One region of the Kitasatospora sp. NEAU-CNBT7 genome, then DNA from elsewhere that is predicted to be linked to it. Evidence: riboswitches for the same ligand, from Rfam matches in the RefSeq annotation. Region 1 holds a riboswitch; each other region holds the start of a gene.

What was found. Region 1 has a riboswitch for cobalamin ahead of metE (5-methyltetrahydropteroyltriglutamate--homocysteine S-methyltransferase). Riboswitches for the same ligand answer to the same signal wherever they lie in the genome.
Region 2: it holds a riboswitch for cobalamin, as region 1 does, so the genes downstream of both, AC2TEW_RS05995 (acyl-CoA thioesterase) here and metE (5-methyltetrahydropteroyltriglutamate--homocysteine S-methyltransferase) in region 1, are expected to answer to the same signal.
Region 3: it holds a riboswitch for cobalamin, as region 1 does, so the genes downstream of both, AC2TEW_RS12735 (ribonucleoside-diphosphate reductase subunit alpha) here and metE (5-methyltetrahydropteroyltriglutamate--homocysteine S-methyltransferase) in region 1, are expected to answer to the same signal.
Region 4: it holds a riboswitch for cobalamin, as region 1 does, so the genes downstream of both, AC2TEW_RS34140 (cobalamin biosynthesis protein) here and metE (5-methyltetrahydropteroyltriglutamate--homocysteine S-methyltransferase) in region 1, are expected to answer to the same signal.

Annotation. Positions count from the first base shown of each region.
Region 1 covers NZ_JBXQQB010000018.1:18,258-25,301, reverse strand. The annotation lists gene AC2TEW_RS22815 (enoyl-CoA hydratase/isomerase family protein) at 1-889, shown strand, start outside; gene mmsB (3-hydroxyisobutyrate dehydrogenase) at 886-1,773, shown strand; gene AC2TEW_RS22805 (enoyl-CoA hydratase) at 1,770-2,546, shown strand; cobalamin riboswitch at 2,697-2,917, shown strand; gene metE (5-methyltetrahydropteroyltriglutamate--homocysteine S-methyltransferase) at 3,073-5,388, shown strand; gene AC2TEW_RS22795 (hypothetical protein) at 5,658-6,185, shown strand; gene AC2TEW_RS22790 (hypothetical protein) at 6,298-7,044, shown strand, end outside.
Region 2 covers NZ_JBXQQB010000003.1:231,268-238,311, reverse strand. The annotation lists gene AC2TEW_RS06005 (PTS transporter subunit EIIC) at 98-1,669, shown strand; gene AC2TEW_RS06000 (hypothetical protein) at 1,696-2,490, opposite strand; gene AC2TEW_RS05995 (acyl-CoA thioesterase) at 2,629-3,108, opposite strand; cobalamin riboswitch at 3,307-3,530, opposite strand; gene AC2TEW_RS05990 (nuclear transport factor 2 family protein) at 3,684-4,088, shown strand; gene AC2TEW_RS05985 (superoxide dismutase) at 4,166-4,768, opposite strand; gene AC2TEW_RS05980 (BlaI/MecI/CopY family transcriptional regulator) at 4,941-5,342, shown strand; gene AC2TEW_RS05975 (M48 family metalloprotease) at 5,339-6,286, shown strand; gene AC2TEW_RS05970 (winged helix DNA-binding protein) at 6,504-6,974, shown strand.
Region 3 covers NZ_JBXQQB010000007.1:241,791-248,834, reverse strand. The annotation lists gene AC2TEW_RS12735 (ribonucleoside-diphosphate reductase subunit alpha) at 1-2,131, opposite strand, end outside; cobalamin riboswitch at 2,392-2,521, opposite strand; gene AC2TEW_RS12730 (GNAT family N-acetyltransferase) at 2,604-3,110, opposite strand; gene AC2TEW_RS12725 (helix-turn-helix domain-containing protein) at 3,528-4,505, shown strand; gene AC2TEW_RS12720 (histidine phosphatase family protein) at 4,604-5,371, opposite strand; gene mctP (monocarboxylate uptake permease MctP) at 5,584-7,044, opposite strand, start outside.
Region 4 covers NZ_JBXQQB010000041.1:42,672-49,715, forward strand. The annotation lists gene AC2TEW_RS34125 (hypothetical protein) at 1-467, opposite strand, end outside; gene AC2TEW_RS34130 (alpha/beta hydrolase) at 725-1,834, opposite strand; gene AC2TEW_RS34135 (helix-turn-helix domain-containing protein) at 1,954-2,643, opposite strand; cobalamin riboswitch at 2,984-3,127, shown strand; gene AC2TEW_RS34140 (cobalamin biosynthesis protein) at 3,196-4,164, shown strand; gene AC2TEW_RS34145 (cobyric acid synthase) at 4,468-5,994, shown strand; gene AC2TEW_RS34150 (putative cobaltochelatase) at 6,076-7,044, shown strand, end outside.

The DNA.
Region 1 (7,044 bases):
CCGGGCCTTCTGCGCCGGGGGCGACATCGTCGCGATCCATCGCGCCGCCACCGGCGGGGACGTGGCCGCCGTCGAAGGGTTCTGGCGCGACGAGTACCGGCTCAACGCCCGGATCGCCCGCTACCCCAAGCCCTACGTCGCCGTGATGAGCGGCATCGTGATGGGCGGCGGCGTCGGCGTCTCGGCGCACGGCAGCGTACGCATCGTCACCGGCACCACCCGGATCGCCATGCCGGAGGCCGGGATCGGCTTCGTCCCCGACGTCGGCGGCACCTACCTGCTCGCGCTCGCCCCCGGCGAGCTGGGCACCCACCTCGCGCTGACCGCGGGCTCGGCCGGCGCGGCCGACGCGATGGCCTGCGGGCTCGCGGACCACTTCGTCCCCGGCGAGCGGGTGGCCGCGCTGCTCGACGACCTGGCCGCGCTGCCCGTCCACGACGCCCTGCTGCGGCATGTCGGGGCCGCGCCGCCCGGCCGGCTGGAAGGGCAGCGGGCCTGGATCGACGCCTGCTACCAGGCCGATACCGTCGAGGAGATCCTGGAGCGGCTGCGGGCCGCCGGCGAACCCGAGGCGAAAGAGGCCGCCGACCGGATCGCCGCCAATTCGCCGACCGCCGTCAAGGCGACCCTGGCGGCCCTTCGCCGGGCCCGCAGGCTCGGCCCGCTGGAGGCCGTCCTCGACCAGGAGTACCGCACCTCGTGCGCGGCGCTCGCCACCCCGGACCTCGCCGAGGGCATCCGGGCCCAAGTGATCGACAAGGACCGTTCGCCGCGGTGGGACCCGGCCACGCTGGACGCCGTCCCGCCCGCCGCCGTCGACCGCTACTTCGCCCCGCTCGGCGCGGCGGAACTCGGCCTCGCCACCACCACACCCCTGGAGCGCTGGTGACCCACCGCATCGGATTCGTCGGACTCGGCAACATGGGTGGCCCGATGGCCGCCAACCTCGTCAAGGCCGGGCACCGGGTGGCGGGCTACGACCTCGCCCCGGCAGCGGTACGGCAGGCGGAGGCGGCAGGCGTCCGGCCGGCGACCTCGCCCGCCGACGCCGTGGCCGGGGCCGAGGTCGTGATCACCATGCTCCCGGCCGGGCGGCACGTCCTGTCCGCCTACGCGGACCTGCTGCCCGCCGCCCCAGCGGGGACGCTCTTCGTCGACTGCTCCACCATCGACGTGGCGGACGCCCGGGCCGCGTACGCCTCGGCGGTGCAGGCCGGCCACCGGGCGGTGGACGCTCCGGTGTCCGGCGGCGTGGCCGGGGCCCGGGCCGCGAGCCTCACCTTCATGGTGGGAGCGGCGGAACCGGACTTCGGTGCGGCCCGGCCGGTGCTCGAGACGATGGGCCGCAAGGTCGTGCACTGCGGACCGTCGGGGGCCGGGCAGGCGGCGAAGATCTGCAACAACATGATCCTCGGCATCTCGATGATCGCGGTCAGCGAGGCGTTCGTGCTCGGCGAGAGCCTCGGGCTCAGCCACCAGGCGCTGTTCGACGTGGCGTCGACCGCCTCCGGGCAGTGCTGGGCGCTGACCAGCAACTGTCCGGTGCCCGGCCCGGTGCCGGCCAGCCCCGCCAACCGCGAGTACGCGGCGGGGTTCGCCGCGGCGCTGATGGCCAAGGACCTCGGACTGGCCGCGGGCGCGGCCGAGGCCTTCGGGCTACCGGTCGAGCTCGGCCGGCGGGCGGCCCGGCTCTACGCGGAGTTCGCCGAGGGACACGGCAGCGGCCTGGACTTCTCCGCGATCATCACCAGCATCAGGGAGGGCGTCAAGTGACCGGTTACGGGACGATCCTGGTCGAGCGCAAGGGCCGGGTCGGGCTGATCACGCTCGACCGGCCGAAGGCGCTGAACGCGCTCAACACCCAGCTGATGAACGAAGTCGTCGCCGCGGCAACGGAGTTCGACCGGGATCCGGAGATCGGCTGCCTGGTGGTCACCGGCTCGGAGCGGGCCTTCGCGGCCGGCGCCGACATCAAGGAGATGCAGTCGCTCGACTTCGCCGGCGCCTACCTCGGCGACTGGTTCGCCGCCTGGGACCGCTTCGGCGCTCTGCGCAAGCCGGTCGTGGCGGCCGTCGCGGGCTACGCGCTGGGCGGTGGCTGCGAGTTGGCGATGCTGTGCGACATCCTGCTGGCCGCCGACACCGCGAAGTTCGGCCAGCCGGAGATCAAGCTCGGCGTCATCCCGGGGATCGGCGGCTCGCAGCGGCTCACCCGGGCGGTCGGCAAGGCCAAGGCGATGGAGCTGTGCCTGACCGGCCGGATGATGGACGCGGAGGAGGCCGAGCGGGCCGGGCTGGTGTCCCGGATCGTCCCCGCCGCGGATCTGCTCGCCCAGGCGATGGCCACGGCCGACGCCGTCGCGGCGATGTCCGGACCGGCCGCCGTCATGATGAAGGAGAGCGTCAACCGCGCCTTCGAAACCACCCTCGCGGAGGGCGTGCGCTTCGAACGCCGGCTCTTCCACGCCACCTTCGCCACCGCCGACCAGAAGGAGGGCATGGCGGCCTTCGCCGAGAAGCGCCCGCCGTCGTTCACCCACCGCTGACCCGCCGCCGGGGTGGGGCCGTGCGGCGCCCGGGTTCCGACGGACGTCGCGACCTCGACGCGGCCCCCGACCTGCGGATCCCACCCCGACGGAGTCTCACCATGTGGGCGATCGGGTGACATTCGGACCGCGGGCCGGGGCAGTGGGCATAGGGTGAGCGGTGCAGCTGGTTCACCCCGTCCGCCAGGCGGGGTGTCGTAAGAGGGAACCCGGTGGGAATCCGGGACTGCCCCGCAGCGGTGAGTGGGAACGACCGCCGTCATACGCACTGGGCCCGGGAGGGTCTGGGAAGCGACGGCCAGTAGGTGTCCGCCCTGATACGGGCGGGTGTGCCCGCGAGTCCGAAGACCTGCCCGCTGCCCGTGCGCGACCATCGCGCGCGGACATCCGGTGACCTCGTGGGCGGGTCGGCGTACACAGCAGGCGGAGCCGTACCCGGTACGGGTGTCCGTCCGGCTCGTCGTACCTTCGCGCTCCCGTCCCTTCACCGGGTACTTGAGGAGCAAGACTCGCGAAGGAGAGTCCCTTGACAGCGAAGTCCGCAGCCGCGGCCACCCGCGCCACCGTGTACGGCTACCCCCGCCAGGGCCAGGGCCGGGAACTCAAGAAGGCGATCGAGGGGTACTGGAAGGGCACCGTCACCGCCGACGCCCTCCAGGACACCGCGGCCGCCCTGCGCCGGGCGAACTGGCAGCAGCTCGCCGACGCGGGCGTACGGGAGGTGCCCACCGGCGACTTCTCGCTCTACGACCACGTGCTGGACACCACCGTCGCCGTCGGCGCGATCCCGGCCCGCCACCGCGCGGCGGTCGACGCCGACCCGCTCGACGGCTACTTCGCCATGGCGCGCGGCACCCAGGACGTCGCGCCACTGGAGATGACCAAGTGGTTCGACACCAACTACCACTACCTGGTACCCGAACTCGGCCCCGACACCGCCTTCACCGCCGACTCCGCCAAGGCCGTCGCGGAGCTGCGCGAGGCGCTCGCTGCCGGCCACGACGCCCGCCCGGTGCTGGTCGGCCCGGTCACCTACCTGCTGCTCGCCAAGCCGGCCCCCGGCGTCGCCGCCGACTTCCGGCCGATCACCCTGCTGGACCGGCTGCTGCCCGTCTACGCCGACCTGCTCGCCGACCTGCGCGCGGCCGGCGCCACCTGGGTCCAGCTCGACGAGCCGGCCCTGGTGCAGGACCGCGCCCCGGCCGAGCTGAACGCCGCCGCCCGCGCCTACCGCGAGCTCGGAGCCCGCACCGACCGGCCGAAGCTGCTGGTCGCCAGCTACTTCGACCGACTCGGCGAGGCCCTGCCGGTGCTCGCCAAGGCCCCGGTCGAAGGACTGGCGCTGGATTTCACCGGACCGGCGGCCGGCAACCTGGACGACCTCGCCGCCGCCGGTGGACTGCCCGGCAAGCGCCTGGTCGCGGGCGTGGTCGACGGCCGCAACATCTGGATCAACGACCTGGAGAAGTCACTCGCCACCCTGGCCACCCTGCTCGGCCTCGCCGACACCGTCGACGTCGCCACCTCCTGCTCGCTGCTGCACGTCCCGATCGACGCCGATGCCGAGCGCGACATCGACCCGCAGATCCTGCGCTGGCTGGCCTTCGCCAGGCAGAAGGCGCAGGAGGTCGCACTCCTGGCCCGCGGCCTGCGCGAGGGCACCGGCGCGATCACCGCCGAACTCGCCGCGAACCGGGCCGACCTCGCCTCCCGCGCCACCTCCCCGATCACCCGTGACCCGGCGGTCCGCGCCCGGGTCGCCGCCACCACCGCCGAGGACGCCCGCCGCGCCCAGGCGTACCCGGAGCGCACCGAGGCCCAGCGGGCCCGGCTCCGGCTGCCGCTGCTGCCGACCACCACCATCGGCTCCTTCCCGCAGACCTCCGAACTGCGGCTCGCCCGGGCCGACCTGACGGCCGGCCGGATCGGCGCCGACGCCTACCGGGAGCGGATGGAGGCCGAGGTCCGCGAGGTGATCGCCTTCCAGGAGAAGGCCGGGCTGGACGTCCTGGTGCACGGCGAGCCCGAACGCAACGACATGGTCCAGTACTTCGCCGAACAGCTCACCGGCTACCTCGCCACCCGCCAGGGCTGGGTCCAGTCCTACGGCACCCGGTACGTGCGGCCGCCGGTACTGGCCGGGGACATCTCCCGCCCGCACCCCATGACCGTCGACTGGTTCCGCTACGCGCAGTCCCTGACCGACCGCCCGGTCAAGGGCATGCTCACCGGCCCGGTCACCATGCTCGCCTGGTCCTTCGTCCGCGACGACCAGCCGCTCGGCGACACCGCCCGCCAGGTCGCCCTCGCCCTGCGCGACGAGGTCGACGACCTGGAGGCCGCGGGGGCGGCCGTCGTCCAGGTCGACGAGCCCGCCCTGCGGGAGACGCTGCCGCTGCGCGCCGCGGACCGTCCGGCCTACCTCGACTGGGCCACCGAGTCGTTCCGCCTCGCCACCTCCGGAGTGCGGGCCGACACCCAGATCCACACCCACATGTGCTACGCCGAGTTCGGCGCCATCATGACCGCGATCGACGAGCTCGACGCGGACGTGATCTCGCTGGAGGCCACCCGTTCGCACATGGAGGTCGCCGGAGAGCTGGCCCGGGCCGGCTACCCGCGCGAGGTCGGCCCCGGTGTGTGGGACATCCACTCCCCGCGCGTGCCCGGTACCGACGAGGCCGTCGAACTGCTGCGGGCCGGGCTCGCCGCGATCCCCGCCGAGCGGCTGTGGGTCAACCCCGACTGCGGCCTGAAGACCCGCGGTTGGACCGAGACCCGGGCCTCGCTCGACAGCCTGGTCGGTGCCGCCCGCCGACTGCGGGAGGAACTCGCCGGCTGACGGCCGACGGGAGACCGCAGGGGGCGGGCGCGGGACACCTTCCACGCCCGCCCCCCTGCCCGAAGACCTCGCGCGAGGGCAGTGGGTACCCGGCGACCACGCCCGGTCATCTCCGGAGGACAGCGAGAGCCGGCCGGCCCGGGCCGCGAGGAGCGACAGGACAGCTGTGGCCGACCGACGGGCAACGGGCCTTCCAACTCGCCGTCCAGATCGCACTGTTGGAACACCGGCCGATACCCGGGCCCGGCCGGTGCGGGATGATGGGTGACATGACCGAGCCGATCGAGCCCGCTGTCCCGTTCTCGCCGATGGACGCCCTGGACACGGAGGGCCGGGGGAGCGCAGCCGCCGCCCGCGGACCCGCGGGCAGAACCCGGGCGCCGCTGTGGGCACTTGCCGGCTTCGCCGCCGGCGCGGCCGTGGTGGCCCTCACCTGGGCCGTGTCCGCCAGCGGCGTCACCCGGACCGCCCCCAGCACCGAGACGTTCGGCGTCGACGGCACGCTGACTCTCGGAAACGACGTGGTGGTAGCCGGAACGACCTGCGCGGGCCGGGCCCCGATGGACGACATCCGATGGGGAACGGACGTCACCGTGGTCGACGAGCACGGCACGGTCGTGGCCGTCAGCGCGCTCGGCGGGGCCACGCCCGAAGGAGACGGCGGCTGCCGGTTCACGGCCACGCTCAGCCTGCCGACGGGACCGACCTTCTACCGGGTCACCGTCGGGCGGCGGGACACCTTCGTCCTGACCGCAACGGAGGTGGAGAGCCGGCGCTTCGTGCGCGCGATCCGCTGAACAGGGGGAAGCGCCGACATGCGCGGGCGGTGTGCCCGCCGCGTGCAGGGCGCCTGGAGGTTCGGAACCGGGGCACCGGTGGGCGGCGGGCGGGTGGCATGATGTGGCGGCCATGATGACCGTCACCGTCGCCCCGGGGCCATCCCGCCGTACGGCCGCACTGGATGTGCGGCTGGTGCGGGCGTCGGCCTTCGCCACCGTGAGCGTGGCGCTGGCCGCGGCGGCGCACGGCGCCGCGGGCAGGGCGGCGGTGGGTCTGCCGCTGGTCGCGCTGGGCTGGCTGCTGGTCTGCGCCGCGGCTGCGGTGGCGGCCGGCCGCCGCCGGACCCTTCCGGCCATCACCGCGGGCGTGGCCGCCGGGCAGCTCGGCCTGCACCTGCTCTTCCGTACCGGGCACGCCATGGCCACGCCGCTCTCCACGCCTGCCTCGATGCCGGGCATGCCCGGGATGCCTGGGATGCCGGCGGGGGCCCACCGGCCGGGCGGCCGGGCGGGATCCGGTCCGGTGCCGTCGGCCGGGGCCGGGGCCCACGCCGGGCATGTGCACCACGCGGTCGCCGCCGTGCACGGCGGCGTTCTCGGCCTCTCACCCGGCATGCTGGCCGGCCATGCCGCCGCTGCGCTCGCCACCGGCTGGCTGCTGCACCGGGTCGAGGTGGCGCTGTGGCGGCTGCTCGACCTCGCGCGGACGGTCCGGGCCGCCGCCCGCCACTGGAGCCGGCGCGCCCGGCGCACCCTGGCCGTCCTCATCGGCACGGCCGTCCCGCCGCCGGTGGCTGTCCCACGCACGTGGCCCGGCCGTGACGCCGTCCCGCGGCACCGCCGGTCGGCGCTGCTGCGCCACAGCCTGGTCCGCCGG
Region 2 (7,044 bases), on a different contig from region 1:
CCCGCCGACTCCCCAGGAACACCGGGCCCGCGACACGACCGCGGCACGGGCCCGGCGCAGCGCCGACGGCGCGGCCGGGCGCGCCATTCTGGTGATCATGTCCGACGACAAGCACCGTGCCACCGCCGAGGCCGTCCTCCCGCTGGTCGGGGGCGCCGCCAACGTCCACTCCGTCGCCCACTGCATGACCCGGCTGCGGCTCGGCCTGCGTGACCGGTCCCTGGTGGACGAGGAGGGGCTCCGCGCGCTTCCCGCGGTGCTGGGCGTGGTGGAGGACGACACCTATCAGATCGTGCTCGGCCCGGGCGTCGTCTCCCGCGTGACCCCCGAGCTGCGGGCTCTGCTCGACGGAGGCCTGCCCGACGGGGCCCTGCCCGACGGGCGGCGGGACCACGGGCGCCCCGATACCCCCGATACCCCCGGTGCCCCCGCTGCCCCGCCCCCCGTCGGCGCCGGGGAGCTGGCCCGGCGGGGCGCGGCGATCAGGGCGCAGGCCGGCGCCGGGCGGGCGGCGCCGGTCCGGCGGGTGCTCGGCCGGATCGCGAGCGTCTTCGTGCCGCTGATCCCCGCGCTGATCGGTTGCGGCATCGTGGCCGCCGTCAACGGCGCGCTCGTCAACCTGGGTTGGGCCCCCGCGCTGGTGCCTGCCCTCACCGCGATCTCGGCGGGGTTCATGTCCCTGCTCACGGTCTTCGTCGGCTACACCACCGCGAAGGAGTTCGGCGGCACACCGGTGCTGGGCGGCGCCGTGGCCAGTGTGATCGTGTACGCGGGGGTCTCCAAGGTGGAGGTCCTCGGCCACCAGCTCGTACCGGGCCGGGGCGGGGTGATCGGGGCGCTCGCCGCCGCGCTGCTGGCGGTGCAGGTCGAACGGTGGACCCGGCGGGTGATGCCCGACGGCCTCGACGTCCTGCTCACCCCGACCGTCACCGTGCTGGTCACCGGCCTGGTGACGCTGTTCGGCCTGATGTTCGTGGCGGGAGAGGTCTCCTCGGCGATCGGCGAGCTCGCCACCTGGCTGCTGGCCCACGGTGGTGCGCTGGCGGGGCTGCTGCTCGGTGGGCTGTTCCTCCCCCTGGTGATGTTCGGCCTGCACCAGGCGCTGATCCCGATCCACACCACGCTGATCCAGCAGCACGGGTCCACCGAGCTGCTGCCGATCCTCGCGATGGCCGGGGCCGGGCAGGTCGGCTGCGCCGTCGCCGTCTTCCTGCGGCTACGGGGCAACGCGTCGGTCAGGGCGACCATCAGGTCCGCGCTCCCGGCGGCCCTGCTCGGCGTAGGCGAGCCGCTGATCTACGGGGTGTCGCTCCCGCTGGGGCGCCCGTTCGTCACGGCCTGTCTGGGCGGGGCGTGCGGCGGGGCCGTCGTCGGGCTGCTGGGGCAGCTCGGTGCCACCGTCGGCGCGACCGCCATCGGCCCGTCCGGCTGGGCGCTGTTCCCCCTGCTGACCGGCTCACGCGGCTTCCTGGTGAGCGCGGCCGTCTACGCCGCGGGCCTGGCGACCGGATACACCACCGGCCTGCTGGCCACGTACTACTTCGGCTTCACCCGGGAGATGCTGGACGAACTCGGTGCCGTCCCGCCGCCGCCCCGCGGCCCCGCCATCCGCACCGACGCCCCCGCCGCGGACGCCGCCCGCGACGAACCGGCGCTCCCGAAGCCGTAGCGACGGCCCTGCGCCCGGGTGTCCGGTCAGCAGTGGCAGAGGAGTTGGACGATCAGCGCGTCCTCGGGCAGTGCGCGCAGGTAGGCGTCGGCGAGCCGCCAGTACGCCTCCGGCTCGGACTCCTCCGGGCGGGGACTGCCGAGGGAGCGCAGGTTCCAGGGGTCGGCCCACTGCCCGTCGAGGGTCAGCAGTGCGTACGTGGGCACGGCCGTGGCCGCCGCACGCTCGACGAAGTCGTGCTCGCCGCAGGCGAAGAGAGCAACGGGGTCCTGGGACAGGTAGCTGTTGGGGTAGTGCCGGTCGCCGCCCTCGACCGCGTACTGGGCGAGCGCCTGGACCAGGGGCTGGGCGAGGTGCTCGCGCCTGGCCCGGTCCGCCTCGGGCGAGTGGACGCCGGGGGCGGCGCCGTGGCGCGCGCGGAACGCCGACAGCGGCTCGGCAGGCGGGTGCTCGGCGGAGAAGCGGGCCCACACGGCCCAGGTGGCCGCCGCGTCCGCCGCGCTGATCGCACGCATGCCCGCCAGGTCGAGCAGGCCGCGCGGCCCGCCGTCGCAGCGCAGCGACCCCTGCGGACGGGGCTCGTCGTTCGGCCGGGCCGGCCGGTGGACGAGCCGGGCGTCCCCGGCGTACTCGGGCCGGACGACCAGGTTGTCCTGGCCGGATATCTGCCACCCGTCCCATTCGCCCTGCGGGTTGTATCCCTCTTCCCCGGTGGCCGGGTCGACGTTCTGGTCGAAGGGGCGCATCGCCGCCGCGATGGCGGAGGCGGGATGGTCCACGGCGGCCGGGGGGAGACAGACCGTCACTCTGAACTTCGCCATGCTTCCTCCATGATCATCCGACTGCGCGCGGGCCAGGATATCGACCCGGCGCGGCGCTGGCGGTGGCCGGCGGTCCGGGCCCGGCACCCGGGGCCGCCGGGGGCGGCCACCGGGTCCCTCCGTTCCGGAGGCGGCGGGTCAGTCGGCGGCGTTGCGCATCCGCCGGGCGCGGCGCTCGCGGGCCAGCCGTTCGCGGCGCTGTTCGGCGGCGCCCTCCGGCAGCAGGACCGGTACCCGGTGCGGCTGCCCGTCCGCGTCGACGGCGACGAAGACCAGCTGGGCCGTCGCCACCCTGGTCACCGGTCCGGTGAGGTTCCAGCGTTCCGCCGTCACCACCACCGAGACGTCCATCGAGGTCCGGCCGGCGTGGTCGACCCGGGCACGGACCGTCAGGAGGTCACCGGCCCGGACCGGCGCGAGGAAGGACATCTCCTCCACCGAGACGGTGACCGCGGGCACGCCGGCGTGCCGGCCGGCGGCGGCGGCCGCGGCGTCGTCGATCAGCTTCATCACGACGCCGCCGTGCACCGTCCCGTAGAGGTTGGTGTCGTGCTCGCTCATGATGTGCGCGAGGGTGACCGCCGAGTCGGTCGGCGTCCGGGAGACGGCAGGGGGCATCGTCACGGCGCCACCACCCCGCGGCTCGTCGGCACGGCGGCGGTCGCGGCCCTGGTGGCGCGCCGGCGGTAGGTCTGCTTCACGGAACTCTCCTTCGCGAGTTCGTGAGCCCCGGGGCGCGAAGGAGCAGGAGGTACGGGATCGCCGTCCCTCCCCGCCGCCGACCCGCCCTCGGGGTCCGGTGAGACCGCGGACCACTGCGGTCCACGGGCAGCGGCAGGTCTTCGGACTCGCGGGCGCGCCCGCCCTGTGAAGGGCGGACACCTACTGGCCGTCGCTTCCCGGGCCCGGTACGGGCCCAGTGCGTATGACGGCGGTCGTTCCCGCTCACCGCTGCGGGGCAGCCCCGGATTCCCACCGGGTTCCCTCTTGCGACGCGCCTGCCTGGCGGACAGGGCGAACCAGCTGCGCAGGCCACTCTACGGTCGTCACCGCAGATCAGAACCGGCGGGCAGGGCCCGGACGCTACGCCCCCGGCCGCCGCGCGGCACGACCGGCGCCGAAAGGCGGTGGGCACGCCCTCGCTCCTAGCATGGAACGAGACGGTGGCGGCCCCGACCGAGGCGAGGTGTCCGGTGAACGAGCAGAGCATGATCGAGACGATCAGGTCGGTCTACGAGGCCTTCGGCAGCGGCGACCTGCCGGGGATCCTGGCCAGACTGGACGACGAGGTCGACTGGGCCTCGGAGACCACGTCGACCGCGGCGCCGTGGTACGGCGTCCGCCACGGGAAGGCCGAAGTGGCGGACTTCTTCGAGCAGTTCGGTTCGACCATGGCGGTGCAGGAGTTCACCCCGCTGTCCTTCGCCGCGAACGACAGCGACGTGCTGAGCGTGGTGCGGATGCGGGCCGAACACCGGGCCAGCGGCCGGGTCCTGGCGATGGACCTGCACCACCGCTTCACCTTCCGCGACGGGAAGATCGTCTACTACCGCGGCACCGAGGACACCGCCCAGACCGAGGCCGCCTTCCGGCCCTGACGCCCGGGGCCGCCCCGCGGGGCGGCGCCCCGGCGCCGGGGCGCCCGGTGCGAGCGGGCGCCCCGGCGTACGGTCCGTCAGGCGTTCTTGGCGGCGGCGAAGCGGGTGGCGACGTCGTTCCAGTTGACGACGTCCCAGAGCTTGGTGACGTAGTCCGGGCGGACGTTCTTGTACTGCAGGTAGTAGGCGTGCTCCCAGGCGTCGAAGGCCAGCAGCGGGGTGGTGCCCTGGCCGACGTTGCCGTGGTGGTCGTAGACCTGCTCGACGATCAGGCGCCGGCCCAGCGGCTCCCAGGACAGGATGCCCCAACCCGAGCCCTGGACACCGACGGTGGCGGTGGTGAGCTGCTTGCGGAACGCCTCGAAGCCGCCGAAGTGCTCCTCGATCGCGGTGCCCAGCTCACCATCGGGGCGGTCGCCGCCGTCCGGGGAGAGGTTCTCCCAGAACAGCGAGTGCAGCACATGGCCCGACAGGTGGAACGCCAGCGTCTTCTGCAGGCCCACCAGGCCGCCGAACTGCTCCTTGTCACGGGCCTCGGCCAGCTGCTCCAGGGTGTCGTTGGCGCCCTTGACGTACGCCGCGTGGTGCTTCGAGTGGTGCAGCTCCAGGATCTCGGCGGTCATCGCCGCCTCGAGCGCGGAGTAGTCGTACGGCAGATCGGGAAGTGAGTACGCGCCCATCAGGACACAGTTCCTTTCAACGGTGACGGTCATGCCGAACCCACACTATTGCGTATCACTTGCACCTGCGAACAACATGCCCCTGAACGTCGCCCCGGCCACCCCGACCGGCCCCTCCCGGGCAGTGCGATGATGAATCGACCTTGAGGTGCAGACCGGGCCGAGGTGCCGGATGCGAGTGGAGAACGGGAGTGTGACGGTGGACGAGGCCGGGGAGAGACGCCCGCACGGCGAGCTCGTCGCCGAGGTCCTGGCGGTCCTGTGGTCGGCCTCCGGGCCGCTGACCCCGGTGGAGGTGAACGCCGCGATCGGCCGGGGCCTGGCGCGGACCACGGTGACGACCATCCTGACCCGGCTCTGCGAGAAGGGGACGGTGGTGCGGACCCGCTCCGGGCGGGGATTCGCGTACTCGCCGGCCGACGACGCGGCCGGGCTGGCCGCGGGCCGGATGCGCCGGGAACTCGAGCGCGAGCCGCAGCGCGACCTGGTGCTGAAGCGCTTCGTGTCCTCGCTCTCCGAGGACGACGAGGACCTGCTGCGCCGCCTGCTGCTGGACGCCGGGGACGACCGGTGATCCTCGCCCTGGTGCCCGTCGGGCTCGCCCTCGCCCTCCCCTGGTGCGCGGCGCCGGCCGTGCGCCGGCTGGCCGGGCTGCTCCCGCCCCGGCAGGCGTCCGCGGTGCTCGCGGGCGCCGGGGCGCTGCTCGCCGGAGGTACGGTCGCGGCCCTGGTCGGCCTGTTCCATGTGCCGTTCCTGGCGCGGCTGGAGCGGATCCCGCTGCACACGGTGGCGGCTGCCTGGCCGCTGGTGCTGCCGGTGTCCGCCGTGGCGGGCGTGGTGCTCGTCGTGCAGGCGGCGGTGCTGCTGCGGCGCTGGTTCGAGCACCGGCGCCTGCTCGAGCGGGCCTGGACCTCGGTCCGGGGCGCGGTCCCGGACGGCGATCTGCTGGTGGTCCACAGTGCGGATCCGGAGGCGTTCGCGCTGCCCGCGTTCCGTGGCCGCGAAGGGCGGGTCGTGGTCACGACCGGGATGCTCGGTGTGCTCGGTCCGGCCGAGCAGGACGTGCTGTTCGCCCACGAGCGGGCGCACCTGGCCGGGCGGCACCACCTACTGTCGGTGATCGCCTACCTGGCGGCGGCGGTCCACCCCGCGCTGCGCCCGCTCCGTCCCGACCTGGACTTCCACCTGGAGCGCTGGGCCGACGAGGCGGCGGCCGCGGCGGTGGACAGCCGGAAGCGGGCCGCCACCGCGATCGCGCGGGCGGCGCTGGCGGCCGTCCCGGCCGGCCGGCGGTCCAGGGGTCTCGGGGCGCTGGCGTCGGTGGGCAGCGGGCCGGTGCCCCGGCGGGTCGAGGCGCTGCTGGCGGCGGCGCCGTCCGGGCCGGGCGGCCGCCGCGGGCGGGCCGCGGTGGCGGCCCTCGGTACGGCGGTCGTGGTGTCGGCGCTGCTGGGCCTGCTCCTGGCGTACGGTCTGCACGAGTACGTGGAGTGGGCCGCGGCGGGGTTGCGCGGGGCCTGACCGGCGCGAATGACGACATCGATGTAGACCGATGGCCGTGGCGCACGTATGGTTGGCCCCGGTTTACTTCGCGGGCCGTGCCGTGCGCGTGGAGCGCCGCGTGAGCCCGGGGGCGATGACGCCCTCCCGGTCCGGTGCACGGCCGCCCGGCTGTCGAGGCAGGCATCCCCACGCGGTCCGGGCCGGAGGACTCCCCTCCGTAGCGATGGGACAGGGCGTGTACGACAGGCGGGGCGGACCGACGAGTCCCTCCGAGTGGACCGTTCGTCTGCTGGCCGAGACCGGTCGCGCGGTGGAGACCCTGCTGGCGGGACGGCTGCGGGCGCGCGGGCTGGCGTCCCTGCACCGGTCGGTCCTGGAGGTGCTCGCCGAGCACGGTCCGCATGCCCGCACCGATCTCGCCCGGCAGTTGGCCGTGGACGGACCCGGCCTCGCCTCGGCGGTCGAGGACCTCGTGGCCCGGGGCATGGCGCAGGTCCTGGTGGTGCACATCGGCGGCCGGCAGGAGGTGGTCACCGTCACCGAGGCCGGGAAGGCCGCCCTGGGCGCGGCCCTGGACGACGCCCGGGCCGTGCAGGATCTGGTGCTGGGGCCGCTGACCCGGGGCGAGCGCACCCAACTGCAGTACATGCTGCGGCGGGTCTGCGCGGCGGCGCAGCGGGCCGCCGCCGACCCGGCCTCCTCCTGAGGGCCGGGGCCGGGGCACACCGGCCACCGGACACCGCACCGCCGCGGGCGCTGGAACACCGGGCGCCGCA
Region 3 (7,044 bases), on a different contig from region 1:
AGAGCTTGCCGATGGTCGGCGCCGCCATGAAGAGGTTCAGCGACTGGCTCTGGTCGATGTACGGCTGCCGGGCGGCGGCCAGGTCGATCAGCGCGCGCTGCGGCAGCTCCCAGGCGGTCCGGTACAGCGAGCGCACCTCGGCGGGCAGCCAGCCCAGCTCCTGGACCGAGCCGTTGGACTCGCGCAGCGAGTCGCGGGTCTGCTGGTCCCAGACGCCGAGCTCCTTGAGCTCACGCACCAGGTACGGGTTGACCTGGAGGAACTCGCCGGACAGCGTCTCGCGCTTGAACAGGTTGGAGACCTGCGGCTCGATGCACTCGTACACGCCGGCGATCGAGGCGATGGTGGCGGTCGGCGCGATGGCCAGCAGCAGCGAGTTGCGCAGGCCGGTGACGGCGATCTTGGCGCGCAGCGCGTCCCAGCGGGCGGTCCACTGCGGGGCCGCGTCGAAGTGGTCGATGTGCAGCTGGCCGCGGGCGGCGCGGGTCTCGCCGTACGCGCTGTGCTGCCCGAACTCCTCGGCCAGTTCGCTGGAGCGCTCGTAGGCGGTCAGCATGATGCGCTCGGCGATCAGCGTCGACAGCTGCTTGGCCTCGGCCGAGTCGAAGTCGATCCGCAGCTTGAAGAAGACGTCCTGCAGGCCCATCACGCCCAGGCCCACCGGGCGCCAGCGAGAGTTGGAGTTCCCGGCCTCGGGGGTCGGGTAGAAGTTGATGTCGATGACCCGGTCCAGGAAGGTCACGGCGGTGCGCACGGTGGCGTCCAGCCGGTCCCAGTCCATCGCGCCGAGCAGGTCCCCGGCCGTGGCGCCGTCGGCGACGTGGGCACCGAGGTTGACCGAGCCCAGGTTGCAGACCGCGGTCTCGGAGTCGTCGGTGACCTCCAGGATCTCGGTGCACAGGTTGGAGGAGTGCACCGTGCGGCCGGGCAGCGCGGTCTGGTTGGCGGCGCGGTTGGAGGCGTCCTTGAAGGTCATCCAGCCGTTGCCGGTCTGCGCCAGGGTGCGCATCATCCGGGCGTACAGGGTCTGCGCGGGGATGGTGCGCACGGCCTTGCCGGCCTGCTCGGCCTTCAGGTACGCCTCGTCGAAGTCGGCGCCCCACAGGTCGACCAGCTCGGGCACGTCGGCCGGGGAGAACAGCGACCAGTCGGCGTCGGCGTTCACCCGGCGCATGAACTCGTCCGGGATCCAGTGCGCCAGGTTCAGGTTGTGCGTCCGGCGGGCCTCCTCGCCGGTGTTGTCGCGCAGCTCCAGGAACTCCTCGATGTCGGCGTGCCAGGTCTCCAGGTAGACGCAGGCGGCGCCCTTGCGCCGGCCGCCCTGGTTGACCGCGGCGACCGAGGAGTCCAGGGTGCGCAGGAACGGCACGATGCCGTTGGACTGGCCGTTGGTGCCCCGGATCAGGCTGCCGCGCGAGCGGATCCGGCTGTAGGACAGGCCGATGCCGCCGGCGTGCTTGGACAGCCGGGCGATCTGCGCGTAGCGCGAGTAGATCGAGTCCAGGTTGTCCAGCGGCGAGTCCAGCAGGTAGCAGCTGGACATCTGCGGGTGCTTGGTGCCGGAGTTGAACAGGGTCGGCGAGGACGGCAGGTAGGAGAGCGCGCTCATCAGCGCGTACAGCTCCGCGACCTCGCGCACCGCCCGCTCGCCGTCGCCCACGGCGAGGCCCGCCGCCACCCGGAGCAGGAAGTGCTGCGGGGTCTCGATCACCTTGCGGGTGATCGGGTGCCGCAGCAGGTAGCGGGACTGCACGGTGCGCAGGCCGAAGTACTCGAAGCGGTCGTCGCCGCGCTCGTCGATCAGGGCGTCGAAGGCGTCCGCGTGCTTCGCCACGAAGTCCGCGGTGGTGTCGCCGATCAGGCCCTCGGTGTGGCCGACGGCGATCGAGGCGGAGAACGACACGGCGCCCTGGCCGACGGCCTCGTCCGAGATCTCCAGCGCCAGCAGCCGGGCGGCGAGCTTGGAGTACTGCGGGTCCTCGGCGATCATCGACGCGGCGGCCTCCACGGCCAGTCCACGCAGCTCCGCGAAGTCGGAGCCGGCGTGGCGGCCGCGCAGCGCGGCGGCGGCGACGTGGCCGGGGTCCACCTGGGGAAGGTCGACGCTGCGGTCGGTGAGCAGGCGCAGCAGCGCGGCACCGGGATCAGCGTCGGCGGCGGTGGTGGCACCACCCGGCCGGAGGCTGGGGGAGGAACCCTGGGACGGCAGGGCGACTGAGGCGGCGACGGTCAAGGCGCACTCTCTCCTGTGGCGGCGGCGGACGAGATCGGCCGGACCGTTTCAGGCAGGGCGGAGCGGCACGCCGAATCACCAGGCGTGCGTGGTCCCACCCCGGCCCACCCGCGAGGCCCGGACAAGTACTGCGGTGCTGCAAGGCATCTGCGGGGAAGCCGTGTGGCACGCCGTCGGCAGGTCTCGGACTCGCGGGTCAGGGTGTTGCGAAGCCCGCTCACCGTTGCGGGGCAGTCCCGGACTCCCACCGGGTTCCCCTGCGTCGACAGCGAGAGCGAGCATACATGTTGTGGGCGGGGTCAGGATGCGCCACCAGATGTAGTGCCGCGTGTCGTGGTCGCTCGACTGCGTTGCGCCACGGGGTGAGCCGTCAGAATGTGATCGAATAGACGATCACATCAATGCCGGGGGCCGGCTCCCAGTCCCGCTCGGGGCTCCGCCGGAACCCCAGCCGTTCGTAGACGCGGTGGGCCGCGGTCATCGCCGGGCGGGTCGAGAACGCCATCCCGGTCAGCCCCAGCTCCCGGCTGCGCGCCATCGCGGCCCGCACCAGCGCGCTCCCGGCGCCCCGGCCGCGGGCCGCCCGGGCCACCGCCAGCATCCGGATCTCGCCCTCGTGCGGCGCCGCGATGTCGGCCCACGGGTTGCCGCCCGGGGCGAAGGTCACACTGCCGAGCACGGCTCCGCCGGCCGGGTCGACGGCGACGAGGAGCTCGGCCTCCTCGGCGCGGCGCCGGGTGTCCCGCAGGAGCTCGGGATAGGGCCCGTCCGGGCGGCTGTAGCCCTCGCCGACGTAGACCTCGACCGAGAGGGCTCCGGCGGCGTCCAGGTCCTCGGGGAGGGCCCGGCGGATGACGAGGTCGGGGGCGGTGTCCATGCCACCAGTCTGCCGGGGCCCCGATCGGCGGCGGCGGCCAGGGTGGTGGCGAGCCGGGTGGCGAAGGCCGGGCCGGCCGGCGGCGGGGTGGTCGGGGGCTGGGCGGCCGGCGGCGGGGCGGCGGCGGTCGGGGTGCCCGCTCCGGCCGCGGCGCCGTGCAGCCGGTCCGGCCGGCCGGGGTCGGCCGGGTAGCCGCCGGGGCGGTGCCAGTTGTCCCGGCCGTGCCGGGAGGTGCGTTCCAGGTCGCGGCCGGCCAGCAGGCCGAGCAGGCCGAAGGCCCCGACCGCGGCGGCCGGGGCGAGTACGCCCATGAGTGCCGAAGAGTCCATGCGCTCCACTCTCGCGACGGCCGGACCCGGCCACGAGTGGCAGAAAAGACCACTTGCCTCGAAAAGCTGCCACCGGCATCCTGGGGCCATGCTGACCAACGTCGTCACCGTGGTGCTGGAGGAGATCCACCCCTTCGAACTGGGCGTCGCCTGCGAGGTCTTCGGCCTCGACCGCAGCGACGACGGCCTGCCGGTCTACGACTTCGCACTGGCCTCGGCCCGCCCGGGACCGCTGCGCACCCACGCCGGCTTCAGCGTCGACGTCCCGCACGGCGTGGAGCGGATCGCCGGCGCGGACCTGGTGATCGCCGCCGCCACCGGCATCCGGGACGACTACCCGGCCCCGCTGATCGAGGCCCTGCGGGCCGCCGTGGCGCGCGGCGCCCGGGTGCTGTCGATCTGCAACGGCACGTTCCTGCTCGGCGCGGCCGGCCTGCTCGACGGCCGCCGCTGCACCACCCACTGGCGCCACTCCGACCTGCTCGCCGCACGCTTCCCGCTCACCACGGTCGAGCCCGACGTGTTGTACGTCGACGAGGACCCGGTGATCACCGCGGCCGGCACCGCCTCCGGCATCGACGCCTGCCTGCACCTGGTCCGCAAGCTCCAGGGGCCCGAGGTGGCCCGCGGGATCGCCCGCCGGATGGTGGTCGCCCCGCACCGCGAGGGCGGCCAGGCGCAGTTCGTCGCCCGCCCGCTGCCGGCCGAGGACGGCGAGTCGCTGGGCGGCCTGCTGGAGTGGCTGCGCCACCACCTGGACCGCGAGCTCACCGTGGAGCAGCTGGCCGCCCGCGCCCACATGTCGCCGCGCACCTTCGCCCGCCGCTTCCAGCAGGAGACCGGCACCACCCCGCACCGCTGGCTGACCGGCCAGCGGGTGCTGCTGGCCCAGCGCCTGCTGGAGGCCACCGGCGAGCCGGTGGACGCGGTCGCGGCGCGCTGCGGCTTCGGCAACGCGGCCACCCTGCGCCACCACTTCGGCCGCCGGCTCGGCACCACCCCGCAGGCCTACCGGCGGGCGTTCGGCGGGACGCCGGCGCAGCAGCGGGCCGAGAGCCTCCGCTGACCCCTCGCGGCCTTCTCCGGGCCCCCGTCGGACCGGCGCGTCGGACCGGCGCGCGGCCGCCCGCGCACCCGGCCGGGACCGCCGGACCGGCACGCGGTTCAGTCGGCGGGCCGGTCGGGTGCCCGGTCCAGGTGGCCGGTGTCGTTCCAGCCGGCCGGGACCAGCCGGCCGTGCTCGGCCCGCCAGCGGCTGGCCGAGCAGTTGCGGACCGGCTCCAGGGCGAGCAGCTGCTGCTCGGTGAGGCGGTCGAGGATGTAGCGCAGCATCAGCACGGTGCAGTCGTGGGCGACCACCAGTACCGGCCGGCCGTCCTCCTCCCGGGTCAGGTCGGCCAGCAGGCTGCGCATCCGCAGGGCCACGTCCAGCCAGGACTCGCCGCCCGGGGGCCGGTAGTGCAGCTCGCCCATCCGGCGGCGGCGGGCGGCCTCGGCGGGGTGCTCCTTGTCGATGGCGGCCTTGGTGAGCATCTCCAGCACGCCCAGCTCGCGGTCGCGCAGCCGTTCGTCCTGCCGCACCTCGGTGGTGACCGGCACCGCGCCGAGGCCGCCGGCCTGGGCGAGCGCGATCCGGGTGGTCTCGGTGGTGCGCAGGTACGGCGAGCACCAGACGCTGCGCGGCCGGTCGTCCGGCGGCAGCTCGGCCCACCAGCGGCCGAGCGCCCGGGCCTGGGCCTGGCCCCGGATGGAGAGCGGGATGTCGGCGTCCCGGCTGGTGATCGGTACGGTCAGCGCGCCGGTCGCGTCGGCGTGCCGGAACTCCACATTGGCGGTCGACTCGCCGTGCCGGGTGGCGATCAGCAGCGAGGGCAGTCTGACGCCCTCGTGCCGGCCCCGGTGTCCGTTCAGGATGGTGCCCAGCTCTGTCATGGCAGCGTCTCCCCGTTTCCGTGTCTCTGCCCGGGACGAACGGCCCGCCACATGGATGATCACCCGATATGATCGCGCCGTCACCTCAAGTGCCGACCAGTGTCGACCGAGGCGACGGCGCGATCACAGGGCGCGTACGGCATTGCAGGGCGCGTGCCGGATTTCAGTGCGCCCCCAATGCCTCAGTGCGCCGGCTGTTTCGGTGCGCCGCCTCAGTGCGCCACCGCAGGCTGCGGGGCCTTCTCGATGGAGGGTTCCCCGGCGTCGGCGGTGTAGTCGCCCGGCGAGGTGGCGTCCAGTCCCTCGGGGGCCTTGGCCGCCCTCAGCACCAGCGTCAGCACCACGGCCACCACCAGGTTCAGTACGAACGCCGTCAGCCCGATGTAGCCGATCTCGCCGATCCCGGGGATCTCGGCCGAACTGCCGCCGAAGTGCTTGGTGGCGGGCGAGGACACCCCGTACGCCTTCCAGGTGCCGTAGACCATGCCCGCCGCCCAGCCGGCCAGCAGCGCCCAGCGGTGGAACCAGCGGGTGAACAGGCCGCCGACGATCGAGACGAAGGTCTGCAGGATCCACAGGCCGCCCAGCAGCTGCAGGTTGATCGCGAACTGCTTGTCCATGGTCAGCACGAAGGCCAGTGCGCCGACCTTCACCAGCAGCGAGGCGATCTTCGCGACCCTGGTCTCGTCCGCGGCGGTGGCGTCCGGTCGGATGAACTCCTTGTAGACGTTCCTGGTGAACAGGTTGGCCGCGGCGATCGACATGATCGCGGCCGGCACCAGGGCGCCGATCCCGATCGCGGCGAAGGCCACCCCGGTGAACCAGTCCGGGAACATGTCCTCGAACAGCTGCGGCACGGACAGCTGGGCGTTGAAGCCCTTCACGCCCTTGCCGACCCCGGCCGCCACCGCCATGAAGCCGAGCAGCGCCAGCAGGCCCAGCATCAGCGAGTAGGCGGGCATCAGGGCCATGTTCCGGCGGACCGTGTTGCGCGACCTGGAGGCCAGCACGCCGGTGACCGAGTGCGGGTACATGAACAGCGCCATCGCCGAGCCCAGTGCCAGCGTCGCGTAGCCCCACTGCGCCTTCGGGCCGGTGATCAGCGAGCCCACCGGGGTGCCGTCCGGCTTCTTGGCGGAGAACTTCTGCGCGGCCGCGTCGAAGATGTGCCCGTACCCGCCGAGCCGCATCGGGATGTAGATCACCGCCACGATGATCACGACGTAGATCAGGGTGTCCTTGACGAAGGCGATCAGCGCCGGCGCCCGCAGCCCGGACGAGTAGGTGTACGCCGCCAGGACGCCGAAGGCCAGGAACAGCGGAAGGTCCTTCATGAACCAGTTCCCGCTGCCGCCCACCCCGAGCACGTCCAGCACGGCCTGGATGCCGACCAGTTGCAGCGCGATGTACGGCATGGTGGCCAGGATCCCGGTCAGCGCCACGGCCAGCGACAGCCCCTTGGAGCCGTACCGCCCGCGCACGAAGTCGGCCGGGGTGACGTACCCGTGCACCCGGGAGACCGACCACAGCCGCGGCAGGAACAGGAACACCAGCGGGTACGCGATGATCGTGTACGGCACCGCGAAGAAGCCCGCCGCGCCCGCGCCGTAGATCACCGCCGGCACCGCGACGAAGGTGTACGCGGTGTACAGGTCGCCGCCGAGCAGGAACCA
Region 4 (7,044 bases), on a different contig from region 1:
AACACGCCGCGCATGGCGGCGGGCGGCACGGGGGCGAGCAGCGTCCAGGCGTCGAACAGCGCGGACCAGCCGCGGACCACCGCCTCGTCGTCGTGCTCCCAGGCGTGCAGCCGCCAGCCGGGTCCGGCGCCGCTGTCGCGGAGCTCGACCAGGCCGATCTGCAGCGCCTGCCCCCAGGCCTTGGCGGCGGCACCGACGGTCATGGCGAGGGCCAGCCCGGCCGCCCTGGCGTCGTCGGGCAGCAGCTCGCCGCGCTTGTCGACCTCGCCGAGCTCGCCGGCCCAGCGGGCGACCCGGACCGCGTCGGCGAGCATCCGCCGGGCGAGCGGGGCCAGCTCCGCGGGTGCGGGGAAGCCGTCGGGTACGGGTACCCGGCCCCGCCCGGGCTTGGGCTGGGGGGTACGGCGGCGGGCTGCGGCGGGGCTGCCCTGGATTGCGCTGTCGGCTCGGCGGCCCGTGCCTGGCAGACGGGTCACCGTCGCACCGGTACGGATCGTCGGCGGGAGCGGGGCATCACGGTCGCGCGGGTTCCGAGACGTCACGCCGTGCAGTCTTCCCCTTGTACGGGCGTTCTGTCACATCGGCTGCGGCGCGTCTTTGCGGGGGACGGCCCGGCGGCGGCCCCGGATGCGGGCAAGGGCCCGCAAACCGGGCCGAGGCGACCGCCGTACGCGCCCCGTACACGACAACAACCGGAGGTCCGACCGGCCGGGAGTGGCCGGTTTCAGATCAGCGGGGTGAGCCAGCGCCGCAGGTGCTCCAGATAGCGGTCCGGGTCGGCGTTCCACAGCGCGGCGTGCTCGGCGCCCGGCACCGCGTACAGGCTGACCAGCTGTTCCCGGCGACCGGCGAGCCGTTCGGCGGCCGCCCACGGGGCGATCTCGTCGGAGCGGCTGTGCATCAGCAGGACCGGCACCTGGAGGTCCCGGCCGTCCGCGAGGCGTGCGAAATCGGCCAGGTCGACGCCGGAGCGTCCCTGGGCCGCCAGGGCACCCAGTTCGGCCACCGCGGCCGGTGCCCCGGAGCGCGCCGCACCCCGCCGGGCGGTGGCCGGCCAGTCCAGCACCGGGGAGTCCAGCACCAGCCCGGCCACCGACCCGCGCCAGTCCGAGCGGACCGCCGTCTGCATCGCGATCGTCGCCCCGAGCGACCAGCCGTACAGCACCACCCGGCCCGCGCCGGAGGCCAGCGCCGTGTGGACCGCCGCGTCCACGTCGCGCCACTCCGTCTCGCCGAAGTGCCCGAGGCCGTCCGGCGAGGGCGGCGCGCCCTCGTCACCGCGGTACGTGACGGTGAGCGTCGGCACCCGCAGCGAACGCAGCAGCGGCAGCACCGGCAGCACCTGGCTGCGGTCGGCGCCCGGACCGTGCACCAGGATCACCCAGGTCCCGCGGACCGCGGGGACGTACCAGGCGGGCAGCTCGCCGATCTCCGCGTTCACGGAGGAGTCGACGTACTCGATGCCCAGCGCGGTGAGTGGGTCACCGACGAAGACCCGGGGGGTCATCCGGACCTCGGTGCCGGCGGTGAGGGTGCCGCCGTCGGCCCGCTCCAGGCGCCGGGTGACGGTCTGCACGTCGGTGCGCAGCACGTCGCCGACCACGGCGTGACCGCCGTCCGCCCACTCCAGGGCGTACCGGCCGGGCCGGACCGAGGCGGTGGTCCGGGTCAGCGTGACCTGGCCGGGCCCGAGCGCGTGCACCCGCAGGGAGGTGCCGCCACCGCCGTCGGCGGGCTTCAGCACCCGGTCGGAGACCTTGCGGCCGAGCAGCAGGACCGCGGTCCCGGTCCCGACGACGGCGGCTGCCACGACGGCGGCGGTTTGCCAGCGCATTGTGCTCCCCGGTGTGCTGATCGCGGACCGAAATCGATGCGCTCCCAGTCCACCGTCCGGCCCCGGCCCGGGCCACCGGGCGGGGCCGTTCGAGGGGCCGCGGGCCGGGGCGGCACGCCTCAGATCGGGAGTTCGGTGCGGTGCCGGGACAGCAGTTCCCAGAACCGCGGCGTCGGCAGCTGCCGCGGCTGCTCCTCGGCGGCCGGGGAGGCCGCACCCCAGTGCATCGGCACCTGGTACTCGCCCTGCAGCTCGGCCAGCACCAGCGCCAGCACCTCCTGATCCACCGGCACCAGGCGGGCCACCGGCTTCAGCTGGCCCTGCCACCGGCCCTGCACCACCTGGCGCAGCCGCTGGTCGAGGTCGTCCTGGTGACCGGTGATCCACACCAGGGTGCGCAGCCCGAGCCCGAGCACCCGGGCCAGCGCCCTGGTCTGCTCCGCGTCACCGGCCCAGCGGCCGGTCAGCTCCGCCTTCAGATAGGCCTGCGGGGTGACCCCGATCTGCCGGGCCGCCTGCTCCTGGCCGAGCTCTCGGGCCACCCGGAAGTCCCGCAGGCTCGCCGGGCGGGCACCCATCAGCTGCGCCGGCGGACACCACAGGGCGCGGGCCAACGCGATGAACTCCTCCTCGGAGGGCCGGATGGCACCGCTCTCCCACCCGATCACATGGGCCGGCAGCAGCCGTACCCCGTGGGCGGCCATCCCCTCGGCCACCTGGTCCGGCGTCAGACCGAGACCGGCGCGGTGGGCCCGGGCGGCCGCCGGGGAGAACGGCACCGGGGTGGGGGCGGGCTGTCTTCGTCGCATGGGACCGAAGCTAGGGCCGGGGCCGCCGCCCCCTGTAGCCGCTGAACGCACGAAGCCCCGTTGGACAGATCCACAGTGGACTGGTCGAATCGACAACCGCCCGCCCCGCAGGCGCCCGGCTACTCGGAGGTAGAGACGGCTGACGCCGCGGGGGCCCGCTCCGTACGGGATGCCCGGGAACGCGGGCCGGCCGGCACCCCGGTCGCCGGCGGTCGCCGACCCGGGCTGGGTGCCGCGGCCCGGCCGCGGGCCCCGGTCACGGGCCCGGTGAGCTGGGGTGATGACGTGTGATCAAGCCCTCCGGCGGTCTTGTTGACTCCCGGACGAAGCCCGTGATGGGATCCTTGCGCCATACGGAGGCAAGCAGAGGAAGCCGGTGCGAGTCCGGCGCGGTCCCGCCACTGTCACCGGTCGGCGCCCCCGCAGCGGCGGGCGGTCGCCCGGCCGGGAGCCAGGAGACTCTCACCACCGTTCGTCGATCCAGGGCGCGGACCCTGAGTGAGGACACCTAGCCATGCAGGCTGCCCAGGACCGGGCCACGCCCACCGCGCCGTGCGCCGACTGACCCCCGCCCTGCCCTGGCTGCTGGGCGTCGTCGCCGGCTACCTGGCCGACGCCCGGTACGGCGACCCCCGGCGCGGGCACCCGGTCGCCCTGTTCGGCTCGGCCGCCGGCCGGCTGGAACGGGCCGTCTGGCGCGACCACCGGGCCGTCGGCGCCGCGTACACCGCCGCCTGCGTGGGCACCGTCGCGGCCGGCGCGGTCCTCACCGAACGCACGCTGGGGCGTTCGGCCGCCGGCCGCACCGCGCTGGCCGCCGCCGCCACCTGGACCGTCCTCGGCGGCACCTCCCTCACCCGCGAGGCCCGCACCATCGCCGCCTCCCTCCGGGCCGGCGACCTGACGGCGGCCCGGGAACGGCTGCCGCACCTGTGCGGCCGCGACCCCAGCGCCCTGGACGAGCAGCAACTCGCCCGCGCGGTGGTCGAATCGGTGGCCGAGAACACCGCCGACGCGGTGGTCAACGCCCTCACCTGGGGCGCCCTCGCCGGGACGCCCGGGCTGCTCGCCTTCCGGGCCGTCAACACCCTCGACGCCATGGTCGGGCACCGCTCGGCCCGCCACCGGCGCTTCGGCTGGGCCTCCGCCCGGCTGGACGACGTGGCCGGCTGGCCCGGCGCCCGGCTGACCGCGCTGCTGACCGTCGCCGCGGCGCCGCACCCGCGGACCGCCTGGCAGGTCTGGCGACGGGACGGCTCCGCCCACCCCAGCCCCAACGCGGGCCAGGCCGAGTCGGCGTTCGCGGGCGCCCTCGGCGTACGGCTCGGGGGCACGCTGCACTACGGGACGCGGGTCGAGCACCGGCCGGTGCTCGGTGCGGAGCTCCGGCCGGTGGCGGCCGACGACATCGAACGGGCCTGCCTCCTCTCCCGCCGCGTCGGCGCCCTCGCCCTGGCCACCACCGTCCTCGCCCGCACCGCCTGGACCCTGACCCGCCGCCACCCCCGGGACACCCGATGACCCCCGCAGGCACCACCGCACGGAACCGGGCGAACCGGCCAACCCCCAGGGGCGCCACTACACGGAACGGGGCAACCCCCAGGGGCGCGGGGAACTGCGCGAATCCGGAAGGCACCGCGCCGCACCTCCCGCAGCGCGCAGTTCCCCGCGCCCCCGAAAACGCGCACCTCCAGGACACGAGGACACAGAGCACCGCGCCGCACCTCCCGCAGCGCGCAGTTCCCCGCGCCCCCGAAGAGGCGCACCCCCGTACCGCCGGTGGGCGGGTCGGGGATCCGATGTCGACCGAGGAGTGGTGTGGGCGTGGCTGAGGCGCTGCTGGTGGCCGGGACGACGTCGGATGCCGGGAAGAGTGTGGTGACGGCGGGAATCTGCCGGTGGCTGGCCCGGCAGGGGGTGCGGGTGGCTCCGTTCAAGGCGCAGAACATGTCGCTGAACTCGTTCGTGACCGCCGACGGTGCCGAGATCGGCCGGGCCCAGGCGATGCAGGCGGCCGCCGCCCGGGTGGAGCCGGAGGCGGCGATGAACCCCGTGCTGCTCAAGCCCGGGGCCAACGGCCGTAGCCAGGTCGTGCTGCTCGGCCGGGCCGTCGCCGAGGTCGGCGCCCTGGACTACCGCGACCGCAAGCCCGTCCTGCTGGAACGGGCGCTGGCGTGCCTGGCGGATCTGCGCAGCCGGTACGAGGTGGTGGTGTGCGAGGGCGCCGGGTCGCCCGCCGAGATCAATCTGCGCGACCGGGACATCGCCAACATGGGCCTGGCCACCGCCGCCGGGCTGCCGACCGTGGTGGTCGGGGACATCGACCGCGGCGGGGTGTTCGCGGCGATGTACGGGACGCTGGCGCTGCTGTCCGCCGAGGACCAGCGGCACGTGGCGGGCTGGTTCGTCAACAAGTTCCGCGGCGACGCCCGGCTGCTGGAGCCCGGGCTGGCGATGCTGCGCGAGCTGACCGGCCGTCCGGTGCTGGGCACGCTGCCGATGCTGTCCGGGCTGTGGCTGGACGCCGAGGACTCGCTGGACCTGACCACCGTGGTGGCGCAGGGCGCGGCGAGCGGGCCGGTCGGCGCGGATGTGCTGCGGGTCGCCGTGCTGCGCTTCCCGCGGCTGTCGAACTTCACCGACCTGGATGCGCTGGCCCAGGAGCCTGGGGTGCTGGTGCGCTGGGCGACCCGGCCGGAGGAGCTGGCCGACGCCGATCTGGTGGTGCTGCCCGGTACCCGGTCGACCGTCGCCGACCTGGCGTGGCTGCGCGAGCGCGGACTGGAGGCCCCGGTCCGGGCGCGGGTCGCGGCCGGGCTGCCGGTGCTCGGGGTGTGCGGCGGGTTCCAGATGCTGACCCGGGAGATCACCGACGAGGTGGAGTCCGGGGCCGGTACGGTCGCCGCGCTCGGGCTGCTGCCCGCCCGGGTGGTGTTCGGCGCCGAGAAGGTGCTGGCCCGGCCGGTCGGCGTGGCGTTCGGGGAACCGGTCGAGGGGTACGAGATCCACCACGGGGTGGCCGAGGTGGAGGGCGGCGAGGCGTTCGTCACCGACGGGCACGGGCGGGCGCTGGACGGCTGCCGGGTGGGCCCGGTCTGGGGCACCACCTGGCACGGGGTGCTGGAGAACGACGGGTTCCGGCGCGCGCTGCTGCGCGAGGTGGCGGCGCTGGCGGGGCGGGCCTTCGTTCCCGCGCCTGGCACCTCGTTCGCCGCCGCCCGCGAGGAGCGGCTGGACCGGCTGGGGGACCTGATCGAGGAGCATGCCGACACCGACGCGCTGTGGAAGCTGATCGAGAACGGGGTGCCCGCCGCGGGCAGCCTGCCGTTCGTCCCGCCCGGGGCGCCGTGAACCGCGCCGTCGACCGCTTCCCCCTGAACCTCTGCACCCTGAACCGCGGCACCGTGACAAGTCTGGAGAGTGGCACGAGAGATGAGTGACGTCCGATACCCGTTCACCGCGATCGTCGGCATGGCCGACCTGCGGCTCGGGCTGCTGCTCAACGCCGTCTCCCCGGCGGTCGGCGGGGTGCTGGTGCGCGGCGAGAAGGGCACCGCCAAGTCGACGATGGTGCGGGCGCTGGCCGGACTGCTGCCGTCGATCGCGACCGTGGACGGCTGCCGGTTCGCCTGCGACCCGGCGGCCGTGGACCCGCAGTGCCCGGACGCGCCGCACGGCCTGCCGGGCACCGCGCTGCGCCCGGCGCACCTGGTGGAGCTGCCGGTCGGCGTCTCGGAGGACCGGATCGTCGGTTCGCTGGACCTGGAGCGGGCGCTGGCCGAGGGCGTCAAGGCGTACGAGCCCGGGCTGCTGGCCAAGGCGCACCGCGGGGTGCTGTACATCGACGAGGTGAACCTGCTCCAGGACCACCTGGTGGACCTGCTGCTGGACGCCGCCGCGATGGGCCGTTCGTACGTCGAGCGGGAGGGCGTGTCGGTCCGGCACGCCGCACGGTTCCTGCTGGTCGGGACGATGAACCCGGAGGAGGGCGAGCTGCGTCCGCAGCTGCTCGACCGGTTCGGCCTGACGGTGGAGATCGCCGCCACCCGGGACGCGGCCGAGCGGGCCGAGGTGGTGCGGCGGCGGCTCGCGTACGACGCCGATCCGGCGGCCTTCGCCGTCCGGTTCGCGGACGAGGAGCGGGAGCTGGCCGGACGGATCTCCGCCGCCCGCGCGCTGCTGCCCGAGGTGGAGCTGGGCGATGCGGCGCTGCGTCAGATCACCGCGGTCTGCGCCGCCTTCGAGGTGGACGGCCTGCGGGCGGACATCGTGATGGCGCGCACCGCCGTCGCGCTGGCCGCCTGGGACGGCCGGACCGAGGTCCGGGAGGAGGACGTCCGCAAGGCCGCGCAGCTGGCCCTGCCGCACCGGCGCCGGCGCAACCCGTTCGACGCGCCCGGG